2 linked regions of the Rheinheimera salexigens genome follow. The protein of the gene in region 2 interacts with the protein of the main gene of each other region in a pairwise test. Links are inferred from orthologs where the notes say so. Each region holds a gene or a part of one and is shown on either strand. Other genes may lie near its edges.

What was found.
Region 1: the proteins of barA (region 2) and clpA interact in binary tests that used the Escherichia coli proteins (3 or more experiments, as listed by UniProt). The link is inferred for Rheinheimera salexigens from one-to-one orthologs.

The regions. Positions count from the first base shown.
Region 1 is NZ_MKEK01000001.1:1,683,347-1,692,733, reverse strand. What follows is about bases 3,322-6,282. They hold clpA (ATP-dependent Clp protease ATP-binding subunit ClpA), read right to left. Parts: upstream 5,956-6,282; coding sequence 3,688-5,955; downstream 3,322-3,687. Other genes in these bases: clpS (ATP-dependent Clp protease adapter ClpS), read right to left, coding at 6,009-6,282; infA (translation initiation factor IF-1), read left to right, coding at 3,372-3,590. Outside these bases: BI198_RS07805 (sensor histidine kinase), read right to left, coding at 1-596; trxB (thioredoxin-disulfide reductase), read left to right, coding at 853-1,809; aat (leucyl/phenylalanyl-tRNA--protein transferase), read left to right, coding at 1,819-2,541; BI198_RS07790 (arginyltransferase), read left to right, coding at 2,577-3,275; more of clpS, read right to left, coding at 6,283-6,329; cold shock domain-containing protein CspD, read left to right, coding at 6,545-6,763; BI198_RS07765 (NADP-dependent isocitrate dehydrogenase), read right to left, coding at 6,878-9,106; BI198_RS07760 (NUDIX domain-containing protein), read left to right, coding at 9,352-9,387. UniProt on the Escherichia coli protein: ATP-dependent specificity component of the ClpAP protease. It directs the protease to specific substrates. It has unfoldase activity. The primary function of the ClpA-ClpP complex appears to be the degradation of unfolded or abnormal proteins.
Region 2 is NZ_MKEK01000001.1:1,236,765-1,240,952, forward strand. Bases 1-3,292 are described here. They hold barA (two-component sensor histidine kinase BarA), read right to left. Parts: upstream 2,961-3,292; coding sequence 201-2,960; downstream 1-200. Other genes in these bases: acpS (holo-ACP synthase), read left to right, coding at 1-78; rlmD (23S rRNA (uracil(1939)-C(5))-methyltransferase RlmD), read left to right, coding at 3,044-3,292. In the rest of the region: more of rlmD, read left to right, coding at 3,293-4,188. UniProt on the Escherichia coli protein: Member of the two-component regulatory system UvrY/BarA involved in the regulation of carbon metabolism via the CsrA/CsrB regulatory system. Phosphorylates UvrY, probably via a four-step phosphorelay.

The sequences.
Region 1 (9,387 bases), 450 kb from region 2 along the record:
ATCCATAGGGTACCGTCTGCCGTTTGGCTTAGACTCCACACTCGAGGGTGCGCAAGAGCAATCCGGCTGATATTGTTAACTTCTGCTTCAGAGCTAGCTTCTACTGAACTTGCTGAGTCTTTAATACTGCTTACACTAACTGTATTTATAGTATATATACTGCCGTCAGGGCTGATTCGACTTAAGCCTTCCGTCGTCCCAACCCATACTGCCTTATCAGCACTTTGAAACAGCACTTGTACTTTATCGCCCGCTAAGCCATTTTTAGTAGTAAAGCGTTGTAGCTGACCGGTTTCACTATCTATTTTTGATAAACCAAAGCCCCAAGTGCCAGCCCATAGGTTATTGGCTGTATCAATTATAATAACGCCCACATCCGGTGTTTGTTTGGTACTGAGTTCTGCTTCACTGAGTACGGGAAATTCATGGAAACGGTAACCATCAAATCTTAATAAACCAGAGTTAGTAGAGCCTAGCCATAAAAAGCCGCGTTGATCTTGAGCCACACTGTAAATGGTGGCGTTGGGTAAGCCATCATCAATACCAAAGCGTTTAAAGATTTCTGCTTGAACGTTAGTCGACGAAAAAGACCACACTACAACGCAGAGCAAATGCAAGATGAAATAATAGGCAATGTTTTTGCGCTGCAAGTAAACCTCGGGGGTATAAGTTAACAATTAAACCAATGATAATACTAACGGTACAGCAGATAACATTTTGTTAAACAATAGCATATGCTATTTAGTTTTACAGCCCAGCTGTGACTAAATCAGGTCTAGCACTTTCACTCTGGGTTGCATTCTTTTAGAATCAGCACCATTAATGATTTTAAAGCAGTTTTTGGAGCAATCAATGTCAGATATTAAACACAATCGGCTACTTATTTTAGGTTCTGGGCCAGCAGGTTATACCGCAGCCGTGTATGCAGCACGGGCTAATCTTAAACCTGTACTCATCACTGGCATGCAGCAAGGTGGTCAACTTACCACCACTACAGACGTAGAAAATTGGCCGGGTGATGCACATGGTTTAACCGGCCCAGCGTTAATGGACAGAATGTTAAAGCATGCTGAAGCCTTTGATACTGAAGTCGTATTTGATCATATACATACTGTTGATCTTAACCAGCGGCCTTTTATTCTTACTGGCGATAACAGTGTATACAGCTGTGATGCATTAATAATTTGTACCGGTGCATCTGCCAAGTATTTAGGTTTACCGTCGGAAGAGTTATACAGTGGCCGTGGTGTCTCGGCTTGTGCAACTTGTGATGGTTTTTTCTATCGCAATCAAAAAGTAGCTGTTGTTGGTGGCGGTAATACTGCCGTTGAAGAAGCGCTATATTTATCTAACATAGCCGCAGAAGTGCATCTGGTTCATCGTCGTGACAGTTTTAAAGCAGAAAAAATTCTGGTTGACCGTTTGATGGAGAAAGTTAAAAACGGCAATATTATTTTACACACTCACCGTCAATTAGATGAAGTATTGGGTGATGATAGTGGTGTAACAGGTGTTCGGCTTAAATCAACTCTAGGCGAGTCGGATCAAGAATTAGCCCTGCAAGGTGTGTTTATAGCAATTGGTCATAAACCTAATACTGATATTTTTGCCGGCCAGTTAGACATGAATGGTGGCTATATAAAAGTTCACAGTGGTTCAGATGGCAATGCAACTCAAACTAGTTTACCGGGAGTTTTTGCCGCAGGTGATGTGTCGGATCATATTTATCGCCAAGCAATCACCTCTGCCGGCACCGGTTGTATGGCCGCATTAGATGCCGAGCGTTACTTGGATGCGCTAATTAAGTAAGTATTAACATTGCCAATTTACTTACCCCAACTGGCGGTAGCAGACGTGCTGTTTCCGCCAGTCGAACAGGCGCTTAACTCGCCTGATGGCTTGCTGGCAATGGGCGGCGATTTATCCGCAAAACGGTTAATTCATGCTTATCGTCAAGCAATATTTCCTTGGTTTAGTCAGGGCGATCCTATTCTATGGTGGAGCCCGTCACAGCGTGCAATTTTTGCACCCCATACGTTAAGCTTAAATCGAAGCCTTAGAAAGCAACTGCAAAAACAACCGTTACAATTTAGTATCAACAAATGCTTTGAGCAGGTTATTCGGCATTGTGCTGCGCCAAGGCCAACTCAGGCTGAAACTTGGATCTTATCTGATATTCAGCATGCCTACTGTCATTTACATCAGCTTGGTCATGCCCATAGCCTTGAGGTTTGGCATAACAATCAGCTTGTTGGTGGTTTATATGGCATCGTCACTGGCAGTTTGTTTTGTGGCGAATCCATGTTCAACTTAGCGCCTAATATGGCTAAGTTTGCCTTAATCGCCTTACAGCAATATTTACAACAACACGCATCTGGCTGGATAGACTGTCAAATTCCTAATCCATTTTTAAGCCAAATGGGGGCAAGCACAATTGCTCGTAGTGATTATTTGACGTTATTACAGCAACAGCGGGATAATAAAATTGACCCAGCTTGTTGGCAACCCAGAATGATTACTCTGGCTACAGAAACTCCATAAGCAACTTAGGCAACATAGGCAACATAGGCAACACAATGCAAAGCATCACGTTAGGTTTAACCTATGACAATCCCTGCAGTTACATTGCGCAGCAGCAACGACTGGCTTTTGTGTTACCAGCAACGCCGCTTAGCCCCGAGCTTTATCAGCAACTGATTGATGCTAACTTTCGTCGTAGCCATCAGCAAGTTTATCGGCCACATTGTTCAGCCTGTGATGCTTGCCAATCGGTGCGTTTAAATCCTCGTTTATTAACACTTAGTACAAGCCAACGCAGGTTAGCCAAAAAAGCCCTCAATGCCGCGTGGCGTTTCCAACTTGTCGATACGCCATCGCAGCCCTACTTTGGCTTGTATCAAGCTTACATCGCGTTTAAGCACCGTGATAGCAGCATGTATCCTGCATCAGAGACAGACTTAAATAGTATGCTGGAATGTAGCTGGCTTGCGGTACACTTTTTAGAACAGTACCTTAATGACCAATTAGTCAGTGTTACTGTGGTTGATGTGTTGCCTGATGGGCTATCAGCGGTTTATACCTTTTATTGTCCAACGGTTAGCCCGTTTTCTCCTGGCAAATTAGCCATACTTAATTTAGCCCAAATAACCCAGCAATTAGACAAGTCATGGCTTTACCTTGGTTACAGTATCGATAATTGCGAAAAAATGGCTTACAAAGCTAATTTTAAGCCTCAACAGCGCTTTATTCAGGGACATTGGCACTCATTTGGCTAAAAAAGCGCTTCTTACTTTACTTCTGCCGTCGATTTCGGCACAATCTGCGCAGATTTTTTTATGGTTCATCCAAATTTAAAGAGGCAAATGCGCTGAATGGCGAAAGAAGACGTTATTGAAATGCAAGGTACCATTTTGGATACCTTGCCAAATACCATGTTCAAAGTTGAACTGGAAAACGGCCATGTCGTTACCGCACATATTTCTGGTAAAATGCGTAAAAACTATATCCGCATTTTAACAGGCGATAAAGTGACTGTAGAGCTAACACCATACGATTTAAGCAAAGGCCGAATTGTTTTCCGCCAACGTTAATTGATGTTAAGTGCTGTTTTATCTACATGGCAAAATATAATAAACCCGGCTTAAACCGGGTTTTTAGTTTTGGCTAATTGTAAATTTCTACTCCAGCTTAATCGGTTAACGCCGGTTCATTAGCAACTTGATATTCAAAGTGTAATTCGTCATTAACTAACGCCACTTTTACATCCCCGCCATGCACTAACTGCCCAAACAACAATTCATTAGCCAATGGCTTTTTCAAATGCTCTTGCACTGCTCGTGCCATCGGTCTAGCGCCCATTGTTTTATCGTAGCCTTTATCTGCTAACCACTGTCTTGCATTAGCATCAATTTCAAGCGCCACTTGCTTTTTATCCAGTTGCACCTGTAGGTCACAAATAAATTTATCCACAATCTGTAAAATAATATTTTCAGATAAGTGTTGAAACCAAATAATACCGTCTAAGCGATTTCGAAACTCAGGGCTAAAGGTGCGGTTAATTTCATTAAGTGCATCATGACTATGGTCTTGCTGTTTAAAGCCGATAGACTTACGTACAGTCTCTTGTACGCCTGCGTTAGTAGTCATAACTAACACCACGTTTCTAAAGTCAATTTTACGACCGTTATTATCGGTTAAGGTACCGTGGTCCATTACCTGCAACAAAATATTGTAAATATCACTATGCGCCTTTTCTATTTCATCCAGTAATACGACAGAATAGGGGTGCTTGGATACTGCATCCGTTAATAAGCCACCTTGATCAAAACCAACATAACCTGGCGGCGCACCTATTAAGCGGCTAATAGAATGGCGTTCCATATATTCCGACATATCAAAACGCAGTAATTCTACTCCTAACACTTTAGCAAGTTGCTTGGTGACTTCTGTTTTACCGACACCAGTTGGGCCCGCAAATAAAAAGTTACCAATCGGCTTTTCTTCATTGCCTAATCCAGACCGCGATAAACGAATGGCTGAGGTTAATACCTCTATTGGCTTATCTTGACCAAAGACCACTAGTTTTAAATTACGATCGAGGTTGGCTAACACATCAGTATCCGATGCTGATACCGACTTTTCAGGAATTCGCGCCATTTTTGCAATGACATGCTCTATTTCAGCGACATTAATTACCTTGCGCCGCTTATTTTCGGGTAATAAGCGCTGGCTGGCCCCCGCTTCATCAATAACATCAATCGCTTTGTCTGGTAAATGCCTGTCATTAATATACTTAGCAGACAGTTCAGCCGCTGCACGGATGGCTTTTTGGGTATAGCGCACATTATGATGTTGCTCGTAACGTTCTTTTAAACCTAATAATATCTTGGTGGTATCTTCAACACTGGGCTCTAGCACATCAATTTTTTGGAAACGACGGACTAAAGCGGTATCTTTTTCAAACACCGATTTATATTCTTGATATGTAGTTGAGCCCATACAGCGTAATTTGCCACTTGATAACAAGGGTTTAATTAAATTGGATGCGTCCATAACACCACCTGACGCAGCGCCAGCACCAATGATAGTATGTATTTCATCTATAAATAAAATGGCATCTTTTTCCCGTTGTAACTCTTTTAGTAACGCTTTTAAGCGCTTTTCAAAATCACCACGATATTTTGTGCCAGCTAACAATGCGCCCATATCTAACGAGTAGATAGTTGCATTAGCAATAACTTCTGGCACCTCATTTTTTACAATTCGATAAGCTAAGCCTTCGGCAATAGCCGTTTTACCTACGCCAGCTTCACCCACTAACAGCGGGTTATTCTTTTTACGCCGACACAGCACTTGTACTGCACGCTCTACTTCTTTATCGCGGCCAATTAACGGATCAATTTCACCATTTTGAGCTAAAACATTTAAATTTGTGGTGAAGTTCTCTAAATATTTACTGTCATCGCTTACCACTTCAGTCACGTCATCTTGACCATGCTCATCATGCTGCTCTAACTTTTCAGTTTTAGTCACACCATGCGAAATATAATTAACAACATCCAAGCGACTAATATCAACTTTTTTCAGTAGATATACCGCTTGCGACTCTTGCTCACTAAAAATAGCGACTAAAACATTGGCACCAGTTACTTCAACCTTACCCGATGACTGAACATGAAAGACAGCCCGTTGTAATACTCGCTGAAAACCTAATGTTGGTTGCGTGTCACGCTCTAACTCACCTTCGGGTAATACCGGTGTAGTTGAATCAATAAAACTAGCTAGCTCTGCCCGTAACTTATCAATATTTACAGCACAAGAGCGCAGCGCTTCACCTGCTGCAGGGTTATCTAACAGCGCTAACAATAGGTGCTCTACTGTCATATATTCGTGCCGACGCTCACGAGCAAATCTAAAGGCTAGATTCAGCGTTAACTCAAGATCTTTATTCAACATAAACAACTCCTAAACTACCTGAGTAACAATAATTGACCATGCTAAGAGTGCACTTATGCACGCTCCATCGTACTCAGTAATGGATGCTGATGCTCTTTTGCATACTGCATCACTTGCTGAACTTTGGTCTCGGCTATTTCTGCAGTAAAAGTGCCACAAATGCCTTTCCCTTCATAATGTACTTTTAACATAATTTCAGTGGCTTGCTCATACTGTAAATTAAAAAATCGACTTAATACATCAATAACAAAGTCCATGGGGGTGTAATCATCATTATGCAACACCACCCGATACATTGGCGGCGGTTCAACACGCTGCCGTGTTAATTGCTCTAATCCAATATCTTGATCTTCTGTTTCTTTATTACTATTCATAAACTTTTCTTTATTACTGTTCATAAACTATAGCCATAGCTGCGTCATCCATCAAAGGGTTAAGGTTAATATCTAGTAAATTTTAAGTTTATTTTTGCAAACAACTTGACTGTTTGCTCAAATTATCTACAGTAGTTGATGGAGGTGACGCATTTCCCCCCACCATTTAAACTAGAATACAGAATTTAGCTAACTTAGAGAAGGAAGTAAGTTGTATGGCTACCGGTAAAGTAAAATGGTTCAATAACGCCAAAGGATTTGGGTTTATTCGAGAAGATGGTCGCGATGAAGATATCTTCGCCCATTACTCCACCATAAGTATGGATGGCTACCGTACTCTAAAAGCGGGCCAAGATGTTCAGTTTGATTTATCAGATGGGCCAAAAGGGCTACATGCGGTAAATATCAAGCTTCCTGAAGACTTGGTAGAATAAACAAGCCGCCTAAGGTACAAAAAATTAGGGTCAAGGATATAATAAAAAAGCAGGCTTTAAGCCTGCTTTTTATTTATCAGATGCCACTAATGCTGTCGTTAATGCTGTCGTAAATTATAACGACGCTAACGATGCATTTAAGGTTTGGCTTGGACGCATAGCGGTTGATACTAAATCGCTATCAGGACGATAATAACCATTAATATCGACCGCCTTACCTTGGGCACCATTTAATTCAGCAATAATGGTCGCTTCTTGCTGATTAAGTGTTTGTGCTAATTTAGCAAAACGACTTTGCAATTCAGTGTCAGCCGTTTGATTGGCCAACGCTTCAGCCCAATACATCGCTAAATAATAGTGACTACCACGGTTATCTAACTCACCTAGTTTACGACGTGGTGATTTATCATTGTCTAAAAACTTCGCTGTCGCTTGATCTAAAGCGTCGGCTAAAATTTTTGCTTTGCTGTTGTCGGTTACTTGGCTTAAATGCTCTAACGATGCGGCTAAGGCTAAAAACTCACCTAGTGAATCCCAACGTAAGTAGTTTTCTTTTAAGAATTGCTCAACATGTTTAGGTGCTGAACCACCCGCGCCAGTTTCAAATAAACCGCCACCGTTCATCAACGGAACCACTGACAGCATTTTAGCACTAGTGCCTAATTCTAAAATTGGGAATAAATCTGTTAAGTAGTCACGTAATACGTTACCCGTTACTGAAATAGTATCTAGACCCTCTTTGATCCGAGCTAAAGAGAAACGCGTTGCTTCAACTGGCGACATAATTTGTATGTCTAAGCCGTTAGTATCGTGCTCTTTTAAATAGCTATGCACTTTTGTCATTAATTGACGGTCATGAGCACGGTTTTCGTCTAACCAGAATACGGCTGGGGTATTGCTTAAACGAGCACGATTAACCGCTAATTTAACCCAATCACGGATGGGTGCATCTTTGGCTTGGCACATACGCCAAATGTCACCTTGTTCAACAGCGTGTTCAAATACAGTTTCGCCTTGGCTATTTAATACTTGTACAACACCGGCAGTAGCAATCTCGAACGTTTTATCGTGCGAGCCATATTCTTCTGCTTTTTGCGCCATTAAACCTACGTTTGGCACTGAGCCCATGGTTTTAGGATCAAATGCACCATGCTTTTTACAGAAGCTAATCGTTTCTTGATACACACCGGCATAGCAGCGATCTGGGATCATAGCTTTAGTATCTTTTAGGTTGCCTGCGGTATCCCACATTTTACCTGAGCTACGGATCATGGCTGGCATAGAAGCATCAATAATCACATCGCTTGGTACATGTAGATTAGTAATACCTTTATCTGAATTCACCATCGCTAATTCAGGTTGCTTAGCATAACAAGCATTTAAATCAGCGATAATTTCGTCTTGCTTAGCTTGTGGCAAACTAGTGATTTTACTATATATATCACCGGCACCGTTTTTAACGTCAACGCCTAACTCGGCAAATAATGCCGCATGTTTATCAAAAGCAGATTTAAAGAAAGTAATAACGGCATGACCAAACATAATGGGGTCAGATACTTTCATCATGGTGGCTTTTAAGTGCAACGATAATAATACGTCTTGCTGCTTAGCTTCAGTGATTTGCGCTTGATAAAACGCACATAACGCGGCTTTACTCATGGTAGCAGCATCAATTATTTCACCGGCTAATACTTTTAACTCGGGTTTTAATACCGTAACGCTACCGTCTTTAGCAACCAGCTGAATTTTTAAAGTATCATTTTGTTCTAACGTAGTTGACTGCTCACTACTATAAAAGTCACCTTCAGACATATGGGCAACATGTGACTTAGACTCTGCAGACCACGCCCCCATGCTATGTGGGTTTTTACGTGCATATTGCTTAACAGACGCTGGAGCACGACGATCTGAGTTACCTTCACGCAATACAGGATTTACTGCACTGCCTTTAATTTTATCGTAACGAGCTTTAATATCGCGTTCTTGATCAGTCTTAGGCTCAACAGGATAATTAGGTAACGCATAGCCTTTTTGCTGTAATTCTTTAATTGCGGCATTTAACTGCGGTGTAGAAGCACTAATATTTGGTAATTTAATAATGTTGGCTTCAGGCTGTTTTGCCATCTCACCCAGTTCAGCTAACGCATCGGCTATTTGCTGCTCTGGTTGTAAAAAGTCAGGGAAAACGGCAATAATACGCCCTGATAGCGAAATATCACGTGTTTCAACTTCAATGCTAGCTGCTGCGGCAAAAGCCTGAACTATTGGTAAAAAAGAGTAAGTCGCCAGGGCTGGCGCTTCGTCTGTTTCAGTGTAAATAATTTTTGCAATTTTGTTTGACATGTTTATTCCTGTAATGTGTTCGCGATCATCTGCAGCGTTATCAGCACTGAGTACTAATAAGTGTGCGATGTTGATGTTTTAAACGCATTTGTTGCAAAGCGGCCGTAGTATAGCAGCATGACATTTAATAAAATAGGCGACTATAGGCTAAGGCTTACTGGTCATATATGCTAAGTCGCCATTGTTATAGCGCGATCGGTTAGATTAAAGAACCGCGATTTTAGTTAACTATAAGATTACCCAATATGAGTAGAAGTCAGTTACATCTCACTGTAGCCGCT
Region 2 (4,188 bases):
ATGGCAGTCAGCCATATTTGGTTATCAATCACTGACGAGCAAGCCTATGCCGCCGCCACCGTTATCTTAGAACGTTAATCTCAAATTTTTAATAGTCCTGAATTAACTAGGATGGACTATCTAAGTTGCATTATTGAGGGGCGGTTTTACGGCGTGTTAGTGTGGGTAAACCGCCCCTTATATACACTGAAGTTTAGCATTCACCCTTCAACATCTGGCCATTCTGGCCATTGTTGCTGTTCTTGTAACAAGGTCTGCAGTAAATCGTCTAATTCAAAAAATTCAGGCTCTAAAGTTTGTAGCGGGACTTGCTGCTTTAAGCTGGTTTCAATAATCTCGGCTAACTGTTTTAACCTTGGCACGCCGGTATAACAACAGCCGCCATGCAATTTATGAATATGCTGTAATAAAGCAGCACGGTCGTGTTGTTTAATGGCTTGCTGTATAGCGAGTTGGGTCGGCTCTATGCTGCTAATTAACATCGCTAGCATATCCTGCATTAGGTTAACTTTACCGTTAGCTTGCTGTAAAGCTAGTGCCCAGTCGACTATTTTGCTTTCTGGCCAAGCTGGGGTAGGGTTAATGGCAGCGGTTGCTGTAATCTGCTTATGCTGGCAGAACTCTTGTAAAATACACTGCAGCATCTTTTCATCTAGCGGCTTACTTAAAAACTCATCAAAGCCGAGCATCATTAAACGCTCACGCTCGCCATCGGCAGTATGTGCGGTTACGGCAATTATAGGCGTATGTTCATTTAGTGAGCTTTGTCTAATACGCTGACAGGCATTAATACCATCCATAATCGGCATATTAATATCTAAAAAGATAATGTCATACACATGCTGGGTGGCTTTGTGCCAAGCTTCGGCGCCATCAAAAGCCGATTCTATGTGCTCAACTTGTTCAGCCAATAAGGTATTTATTAATTTTAAATTAGCTTCATTATCATCCACAGTCAGCACTTTTAACTGCGCTTTTTTGGGCAATAGTATTTCATCGCTACTGGCTTGATGCTGTAAATAAGGATGGGCTAATGCCATGGCCAATTTAGTTAAATGAGCTGGTTTGGATAAACAAGCGTCTGCACCAGAATTAAGCAATGTTTCGCGAATACTGGGGGATAAAGTATTAACCAATAAGTACAGATAATCGGTTTGCGGTTTAATTTTTTGCATCACGCTAATAATGTGATTAACTTGATTAATCGCTACTGTTTTACCAATGATAGCAATATCATAATGTTGTTGTTGGGCTAGCGTGTGCTGTAACTGGCTTAAGGTACTGCAAATGGTCACGTTTAAATACCAACTTTGTAACAGCTGGAGCATGGCTTCACGTGAATGTTGTTGTGGCTCAAAGTACAGCACGGTTTTCTGCTCTAATACTGCGATAGGTAAGTTTTCTGCCACGGTTAATTGATGGCGTTTACATTTAAGCGTAAACCAAAAAGTAGAGCCTTCAGCTTGAGTACTTTCAAAACCAATTTTCCCGCCCATCGCTTCCACTAAACGTTGCGAAATCATTAAACCTAAGCCTGAACCTGATTGATGGCTACTGGGATCAGAAGAGCCAAAACCATGGAATAATTGTTGTTGTTGTTCACTGCTAATACCACGGCCGGTATCTTGAACTGAGCAATGTAAAATTATTTGGTCATCATTTAAAGAATTACAGCTGACTCGAATCACGATACTGCCATGGTCAGTAAATTTAATGGCATTACCGGCAATATTCATCAGCACTTGGCTAAAGCGCTTCGGATCAGCAATGATGTCATCCGGACACTCAGGATCGATCATTAGCACTAATTCTAAATATTTATCAAACGCATTAGCAGCTAACAATTCAGTTGCGTCGTTTAACATATCGCGCAGTGAAAATGGTTCAGGATTAATAGACAGTCGACCTTCTTCTAACTTAGAAAAATCTAGGACATCATTTACTAAGTGTAAAAGGCTATTAGCAGACTTTTGAATAGTGGTTAAATAGTCATGTTGGTTACTGGTTAATTTGGTTTTAAGCACTTGTCGGGTAAAGCCAATAACCCCATTTAATGGCGTACGTAATTCATGGCTCATTTTGGCTAAGAATTCTGATTTTTGTCGGTTTTCTTCCAGGGCTTTGCGCCGCGCAAAATCGAGTTGCACGTTATGTACTTCTAACTGCTCTAATGTTTGTTGTAAGTCACTATTAGCTTGATCTATCTGCTGTTGCATTTCATGTTCTTGGCTAACAATTTGGGCACTTAATTTGTTTAACCCTTGCTGCATCTCAATCAGCTCTTTGGCAGTAGCTTTGGGCTTACGCGTGACTAACGGGATGTTATTAGTATGATCATGATTAATTAATTGTTTAAGTTGGATGTTCATAAGCCGAACCGGCCGATATAACCGCTGCAAAATATAAAATGCTGGGGCACAGCTTAATAATAAACAACTGATTAAAATTAGTATCATTTCTAACGCACTACTTTGCTGACGCAAATGTAATGTATCTTTATGCAAATCTAATACTAAGTAACCTAAGTGCAACTGTTGACCGTTTTGCGCTAGGGTCAGTGGGTGGTAGAATATTAAGTTAGTTGCAGTTTCACTATAAAAGCCATGTTCAGTTAGATCGGTTTGCTGCTTACTGGCTAAAGCAGTGGCAGTGAATTGGGGATTACTATTATACACTAGCTGATTTTGCTGATTAAATATGGCTATGCTGGTTAATAAAGGTGAATTGTAGCGGTGGCTAGTATCAATAAGCTGTTGTAAGGGTAACTGTTGTTCAGATGCCAATAAGCTAGCGCTGGTAATAGCCAGCGGAACGGCAATATGTCGTGCTTGCTCAGATAAAGAAAACTGTAACTCATGGTGACGAACATAGCTAAAATAGCCGCCAGAGAATACACTAATTAGCAGCGCGGGTAATAAGCTACACAGTAGCAACCAAATACGTAATCTTATTTTTGTCATTAAACTCAAGTTTATATTGTTAAAGCACCCAGGCAGATAATGACACAACACGCCGCACTTGCCTATAACCTGATAGAGAACCTATGGTCAGCATTTACAAAGCAAAAACAAAACCTAGCCGTATTGGCAATATCATTAATCTAAGCATTGATAGTACTGACTATGAAGTGCAAGGTATTGCTAAAATAGATAATAAAATAGCCTTTGTTACTGGCGCGCTAGCGGGAGAGAAAGTACAGGCCAAAGTGTTGGAAGACAAAGCTGGCTTTATTAAGGCAAGCGTTACCTCGGTTAAACAAGCTGTGCCAGAGCGAGTAAACGCTCCCTGTCGTTATGCCAAACAATGTGGTGGTTGCCAGTTACAATATATCGCCGTTAGTGACCAACAACGCTTAAAACAACTAGGAATTGATGACTTATTAAGCCATCAGCTAGGCTTAACTGACCTACCTTGGCAACCGATGCTAGCTGCAGACAACATAGCCTACCGTCGCCGTGCCAGAATAGGCGTATGGTATGATAAAAAACAACGCAAATTTAGTATTGGTTTTCGCCAAGCCAATGCCAAACAAATTGTTAATATTCAACACTGCTTAGTGCTATCGCCAGTTTTAGCGCCAGTATTTACCGTGCTAGCTACGCAATTACCGTTACTGTCGACCAACAGTGCCGTTACCCATGTTGAAGTGATTGACGCCGCAGGCCAAGCTTATATTATTGTCCGTCATACTCAGCCATTAACTTTGCAAGATAAGCAGCGCTTAATTGATGCTTGGCCAACAGCTATTTGGTTGGGTGAGTTTGAGTCGGGCCAGTTTAGTCCTTGGCAACCAGAGCATGCACAATATCAAGCGGAATATTCACTGCCAGAGCAAGGGCTACGATTACAGTTTGGCCTTGATAATTTTATTCAGGTTAACGCTGCGGTCAATCAAGAAATGGTCAGCCAAGCGCTGCAATGGTTAGCGCCAACAGCAACCGACACTATTTTAGATTTATATGCAGGCATAGGTAATTTTAGCCTGGCTTTAGCCCAGCAGGTAAAAGCTGTACATGCTGTTGAAGGTATCGACAAGATGGTGCAACAATTATTACATAATGCTAAAGTGAATCAATTAAGCAATGTCACTGCTAGCCAAGCAGACTTGCATTTACCTTGGCCAAAAGCCAGTTGGAATACTGCTCAGTATAATAAAGTGCTACTTGACCCCGCTAGAGCAGGTGCCCA